3 regions of the Pseudoalteromonas sp. SG43-4 genome follow, and region 3 is predicted to be linked to each of the others. Evidence: predicted binding sites of a transcription regulator. Region 3 holds the regulator's gene; each other region holds the start of a gene.

Evidence for each region. The regulator MetJ, encoded in region 3, represses methionine synthesis genes. The targets are predictions, from matches to a motif close to TAGACGTCTAGACGTCTA.
Region 1: metA (homoserine O-succinyltransferase) is a predicted target of MetJ. The motif match lies at 1,295-1,312, and genes of this name have one in related genera.
Region 2: metK (methionine adenosyltransferase) is a predicted target of MetJ. The motif match lies at 1,209-1,226, and genes of this name have one in related genera.

The regions. Positions count from the first base shown of each region.
Region 1 is NZ_JACJFB010000026.1:13,001-15,285, reverse strand. Features, by position in the region: gene ettA (energy-dependent translational throttle protein EttA) at 1-185, opposite strand, end outside; gene H5160_RS18440 (porin family protein) at 519-1,166, shown strand; gene metA (homoserine O-succinyltransferase) at 1,377-2,285, shown strand, end outside.
Region 2 is NZ_JACJFB010000015.1:68,918-71,202, forward strand. Features, by position in the region: gene tkt (transketolase) at 1-1,023, opposite strand, end outside; gene metK (methionine adenosyltransferase) at 1,328-2,285, shown strand, end outside.
Region 3 is NZ_JACJFB010000002.1:72,321-74,605, forward strand. Features, by position in the region: gene H5160_RS02365 (malic enzyme-like NAD(P)-binding protein) at 1-1,029, shown strand, start outside; gene metJ (met regulon transcriptional regulator MetJ) at 1,094-1,414, opposite strand; gene metB (cystathionine gamma-synthase) at 1,704-2,285, shown strand, end outside.

The sequences.
Region 1 (2,285 bases), on a different contig from region 3:
AAATCTTGGTCAACACCGGCCATAATACGCAGTAACGTAGATTTACCAGAACCGTTTAAACCAAGCACACCAATTTTAGCGCCAGGAAAAAAGTGCAACGAAATATCTTTTAAGATAGTGCGCTTAGGTGGCACAACCTTAGATACTCGACTCATCGAGAATATAAATTTATCAGGTAAAACCATGGAGGAAAGCCTTCAAATAATAATAAAAATTTCAATGTTGTATTGTAGTGGCTGACGGGTGAAACAGTCAACGAATGCTGTATAGAACAATACACTTACCTAAGCGGTACTTTGTTTTGATTGCTCGTTAAAAACACTACTATTACAGGATTTCTATTGTGTAAAATTCTGTAATCTATTGTTTTATATTGTTCAAATACATTTCATTTTTAACAAAAGTGGTACAGTATATTTACAAGCTGTAAAGTATAAGCAAGTTATATAGGCAGGCCACACTTAGTTTGTTGTTAAACATCACATTATTAAATATTACAAAGGTTTAAAGGAATGAACATGAAAATAGTTACAAGGTTAGGGGCATTACTTTTAGGTTTATACTCATTTTCGAGCCAAGCAGACATACTCCACGTAAATGGTTATTACCAAGGAATAGGGATAGGGTCTACGCAAATTGATGTATACGAGAGTGATAGCATACAGTTTACAACGCTTTACGGCCGGTTTGGATATCAGTTTTCGCGTTACTTTGCATTAGAAGGGCGTATAGGTTTTGGGTTAAATGATGAGTCAACGCCTCTAAACGGAATTGTTTACACTCAGAACCCACAGGACGGTTCGCTGAGTTCAGAATTCATTAAGAGCGAAATCGATTCAAGCCTTGATTTGCAAACAAGTATATTTGTAAAAGCTAATTATCCAATTTCATCTCGAGCTGATGTGTTTTTATTTGGTGGCTATGGTAGAAATAAATTAAGTTACAATGAAGGCGACTTAAAAAACCTTGCAGAATCAATAACTGGTACAGATACAAATTCTACGCTAATAACTGAGCAAAACTACGATGAAGGCGGCGTAACGTACGGAACCGGCATTGACTTTAGGCTAACTCAACGCTGGCAAGTAAGTGCTGAATACCAATATTTTGATACAAATGAAGGCGATATTTACGCTCTTAATTTATCTGTAAATTATCGTTTTTAATTATAATAGCGCTACTGATTTTAGTAGCGCTATTTCAATTCACTAAAACAAAGTACTTCAATATAAATGCATTCCCTCTCATCTATAACTTTTAGTAAATCTTAAAAAAATCATGAATAAATTTCATTTGGACATCTATACATCTAGAGGTTGATATTTTTTACTTTCAGTTCATAATTAAGCCTCGGTTTTTATGAGCAGGAGTAAAGTATGCCAATTACAGTAAAAGACGAGTTGCCGGCAATTGCACGTTTACGTCAAGAAAACGTATTTGTAATGCCAAAAAGTCGTGCAAAAACGCAAGAAATACGCCCAATGCGTTTGGCTATTTTAAACTTAATGCCTAATAAAGTAGAAACCGAAGTTCAGTTTATTCGCTTACTTGCCAACTCACCTTTGCAAGTAAACGTAGAACTACTGCGCCTCGACACTCACCGCAGTAGCAGCAACTCAGAAGAGCACCTTGATACCTTCTACCGTTATTTTTCTGAGGTTAAAGACAACAATTACGATGCATTAATAGTAACCGGTGCGCCACTTGCCCATTTAGAATACGACGATGTAGCGTATTGGGATGAGCTAAAGGTCATTATTGATTGGGCTGAGCAACACGTTACCTCTACGTTATTTTCTTGTTGGGCAGCGCATGCAGCGTTATATCACCGTTACAATTTAAAACGCGATTTAAAAGACGATAAACTGTGTGGCGTATTTACTCACCAGTGTTATTTTGATCACGGTGCACTGACTCGCGGATTCGACGATACCTTTTTGGTACCTCACTCACGCTACGGCCATATTGATATAAATAAAATAAACGCCTGTGAAGAACTCGTTGTACTGGCAGGTTCTGAGCGAGTAGGGGCTTACTTACTTAAAAATAAATCGGGTAGCCAAGTGTTTATAACCGGCCACCCAGAGTACGACGCCGACTCGCTAAAAGCAGAATACGAGCGCGATTGTAAAAAAAGCCCTAATGCACCAAAGCCCGAAAATTACTTTCCGGATGACGATGCAACCAAACAACCTTCAAAAACGTGGCAAAGCCATGCTTTTTTACTTTTTTCGAACTGGTTAAATTACTACGTGTACCAAACCACACCGTATGATATTAATTTA
Region 2 (2,285 bases), on a different contig from region 3:
AGATTTTTCAGCCCAATCGCCAGGCAGTTCGTTATTAATACGACGCTTATATTCAGCTGCAAGCTCTGGGTATGCTTTTGCGTATGCTGCAAATTTTTCGTCCCAGCTTGATTCAAGCTGTTGACCTTTTTCTTTGCTATCCCATTGTGCGTAAATATCATCAGGAATTTCGAACGCATCGCCAGTCCAACCTAAGAATTCGCGAGACGCTTTTATTTCGTCATCACCTAGTGGTGCACCGTGACAATCGTGGCTACCAGATTTATTAGGTGAGCCGTAACCAATAATTGTTTTACAACAAATTAGTGATGGTTTATCGGTAACACTTTTAGCTTCTGCAATTGCAGCACTTATAGCATCGCTGTCGTGGCCATCAACACCACTAATTACATGCCAACCGTATGCTTTAAAGCGAGCTGGCGTGTCATCTGTAAACCAACCTTCTACTTCACCATCGATTGAAATGCCGTTGTCATCCCAAAATGCAACAAGTTTACCCAGACCTAATGTGCCTGCAAGTGAACCAGCTTCATGAGAAATACCTTCCATAAGGCAGCCATCGCCCATAAATGCATAGGTAAAGTGATCAACAATATCGTGACCTTCACGGTTAAACTGCGCAGCTAGCGCTTTTTCAGCAATTGCCATACCTACGGCATTTGTGATCCCTTGACCTAATGGACCCGTAGTAGTTTCGATCCCTGGTGCATAGCCATATTCAGGGTGACCTGGTGTTTTAGAATGCATTTGACGGAAGTTTTTAATTTCGTCCAGTGGTAAGTCGTAACCACTTAGATGCAATAGAGAATAGATAAGCATTGAACCGTGGCCGTTTGAAAGAATAAATCTGTCACGGTCAGCCCACTCTGGATTTGTTGGGTTGTGTTTTAGATAATCGCGCCATAATACTTCTGCGATATCAGCCATGCCCATAGGGGCTCCAGGGTGACCAGATTTGGCCTTTTGTACTGCGTCCATTGACAAGACGCGAATAGCATTTGCAAGTTCTTTGCGAGATGGCATGAATTCTCCTACCTTTATGTGTATTTGCGCGGGTATTTATGTGTTTGTTTATGCACCCAAGTAACTTGGGTTTGTTTATATCGACCATTCTTACTTATTGTGGGGGCTGTGTGCAATTAAAAACCCTATAAAAGTGAGGCATTATGAATATTTTTTAAGACCAAAAAGTTATTAGTAATTTTATTTAGACGTCTAGGCGTAAAAACACTATGCAAGGTGTTTTGTTTTCGATAAAATACGCCCCTTAATTTTTTAGCGCTAATACCGACGTTTGTGAAGCGCAATATTTGTGAGCAGAAATACAATGGCAAAACATTTATTTACTTCTGAATCAGTTTCTGAAGGTCATCCGGATAAAATCGCCGATCAAATCTCTGATGCGGTACTTGATGCTATCCTAGAGCAAGACTCTCATGCCCGTGTTGCGTGCGAAACTTACGTAAAAACAGGTATGGTTATGGTTGGTGGTGAAATCACTACTAGCGCATGGGTTGATATTGAAGAAATTACACGTAAAACAGTACGTGAAATTGGCTACACGCATTCAGACATGGGTTTCGATGCAGATTCATGTGCAATTTTAAACACTATTGGTAAACAGTCTCCTGACATTAACCAAGGTGTTGACCGTACTAGCCCAGAAGAACAAGGTGCTGGCGACCAAGGTCTTATGTTTGGTTACGCATGTAACGAAACAGAAGTACTAATGCCTGCGCCAATTACTTACTCACACCGTTTAGTACAGCGCCAAGCGCAAGTACGTAAAAGCGGCGAGCTTAACTGGTTACGTCCAGATGCAAAATCTCAAGTTACTTTTGCATACGAAAATGGTAAGCCAGTAGGTATTGATGCAGTAGTACTATCTACTCAGCACAGCGAAGACATTTCGCAAAAAGATTTAGTAGAAGCGGTGATGGAGACTATCATCAAGCCGGTGCTTCCTGCAGAGCTTATTACAAGCGCGACTAAATTTTTCATTAACCCAACGGGTCGCTTTGTAATTGGCGGACCAATGGGCGATTGTGGTTTAACAGGTCGTAAAATCATCGTTGATACATACGGTGGTATGGCTCGTCACGGTGGTGGTGCTTTCTCTGGTAAAGATCCATCAAAAGTTGACCGCTCAGCTGCATACGCTGCACGTTACGTTGCTAAAAACGTAGTTGCGGCTGGCCTTGCTGATAAATGTGAATTACAAGTTTCTTACGCAATCGGTGTTGCAGAGCCTACATCTATCAGCGTTGAAACGTTTGGTACAAGCA
Region 3 (2,285 bases):
GGTACTGCAATTTTGGGCTTGGGTAATTTAGGTCCTTTAGCGTCTAAACCAGTAATGGAAGGCAAGGCGTTATTGTTTAAACGTTTTGCAGGGCTTGATTCTATTGATATTGAAGTAAAGCACAAAACAACAGAAGACTTTATTAACACGGTTGCCAATATTGCTGACACATTCGGTGGTATTAACCTTGAAGATATTAAAGCACCAGAGTGTTTTGAAATTGAAAAAGCATTAATAGAGCGTTGTAGCATTCCTGTTTTTCATGACGACCAACACGGCACCGCCATTGTTACGGCTGCCGGCATGTTAAATGCACTAGAAGTACAAGGTAAATCAATTGAAGATGCAATAATTGTATGTTTAGGTGCAGGCGCTGCTGCAGTTGCGTGTATGGAACTGTTAATTAAGTGTGGTGCACTGCGTGAACACATTTATATGCTTGACCGCAAAGGTGTTATTCATACTCGTCGCGATGATTTAAATGAATATAAACAGCTTTTTGCTAACAATACCGATAAACGCACATTGCAAGATGTAATTGCAGATGCTGATGTGTTTGTTGGTGTTTCGGGTCCTAACTTGTTAGCTGCCGAAGATTTAAAACTAATGGCAGAAAAGCCGGTCGTGTTTGCATGTTCAAACCCAGATCCAGAGATCGATCCTGCACTTGCACACGGCGCACGCAATGATTTAATTATGGCAACAGGGCGCTCTGATTACCCTAACCAAGTAAATAATGTTTTATGTTTTCCGTTTATTTTCCGTGGTGCACTTGATGTACGTGCAAGCGCGATTAACGATGAAATGAAAATTGCTGCAGTTGAGGCTATTCGTAGTATTGCCAAAGAGCCTGTACCTGCAGAAGTTTTAAAAGCCGCAGGCGTAGATAAGCTAGAGTTTGGTGCGCAGTATATTATTCCAAAACCAATGGATCCGCGTTTACTACCGCGTATAGCTAAAGCTGTAGCACTTGCTGCGGTAGAGTCGGGTGTTGCGCAAATTGACTTGCCTGAAAACTATATGGCGTAATATATAACGCTTAAACAAAAAAACCTCAGCAATGCTGAGGTTTTTTGATTAAAAAGGTAATGATTTATTCTTCGTTTAAAATAGGCACTTCTAAACCCATTTCTTGCATTATCTTTTTAACTTCTTCTGGTACTTTTTCTGCGTTGTCTTTACGTAGGTCATCGTCATTTGGTAAAGGTTGACCAGTAAATGCATGCAAAAACGCCTCACATAGCAATTCACTATTTGTTGCATGGCGAAGGTTGTTGATTTGACGACGCGTACGCTCATCCGTTAAAACTTTTAATACATTTAGTGGGATCGAAACGGTGATCTTTTTAACTTGCTCTGATTTTTTCCCGTGTTCTGCGTATGGGTGAATATACTCACCATTCCATTTAGCCATAAGATGTATCGTTGCCTCAGATTATTAATTTCTCACACGGTATAAAAAGCGTGTAAATATGCGTGAAATTCTATCGATTTAAAAAAGATAGTCAAATAATAGATACCGATCTATCTTAATAAGCCTATTTGGGATGTAAAAATAAGCTCACTTTTGTGAGCTAAAATGTGATACTAGCAAACGCCTTACCTAACTTTAGCCATCTAGAGCTTTAAAATCCTTTGACTTATTAAAACGGATAACTTACTCTTTTAGACGTCTAAACATCCAAATTAATCAGGTGACGAATATGAGCGAAAAAAACAAAGCGACCATTGCTGTACGTAACGGCGTTGATGCTGATAAACATCATGGTGCAGTGGTGCCGCCAATTTATTTATCAACGACTTATTCGTTTGCCGACTTTGATACTAAGCGTGAGTATGATTATGGCCGCAGTGGTAACCCTAATCGTGATATTTTAGCAGAGACGCTTGCTAAGCTTGAAGGTGGCGCTCGTGGCATAATTACGGCCACTGGTATGGCTGCCGTGCATTTAGCTACTCAGCTACTTAACAGTGACGACACGTTAGTAATTCCACATGATTGTTATGGTGGAAGCTATCGTTTATTTACATCGTTACAAAAACGCGGACTATTGAAGCTTGAAGTATTAGATTTAACAAAAGAAGAAAGCCTTCAACAAATTTTAGCAATTAAACCTAAGCTTATTTGGATAGAGACTCCAAGTAACCCAGTACTTCGTTTAACCGATATTAAAGCGGTTACCGATGTTGCTAAGCAATGCGGTGCATTGGTTGCCGCAGATAACACGTTTTTGTCTCCTGCCTTACAAAACCCTATTAAGTTTGGTGTAGATATTGTGGTGCAT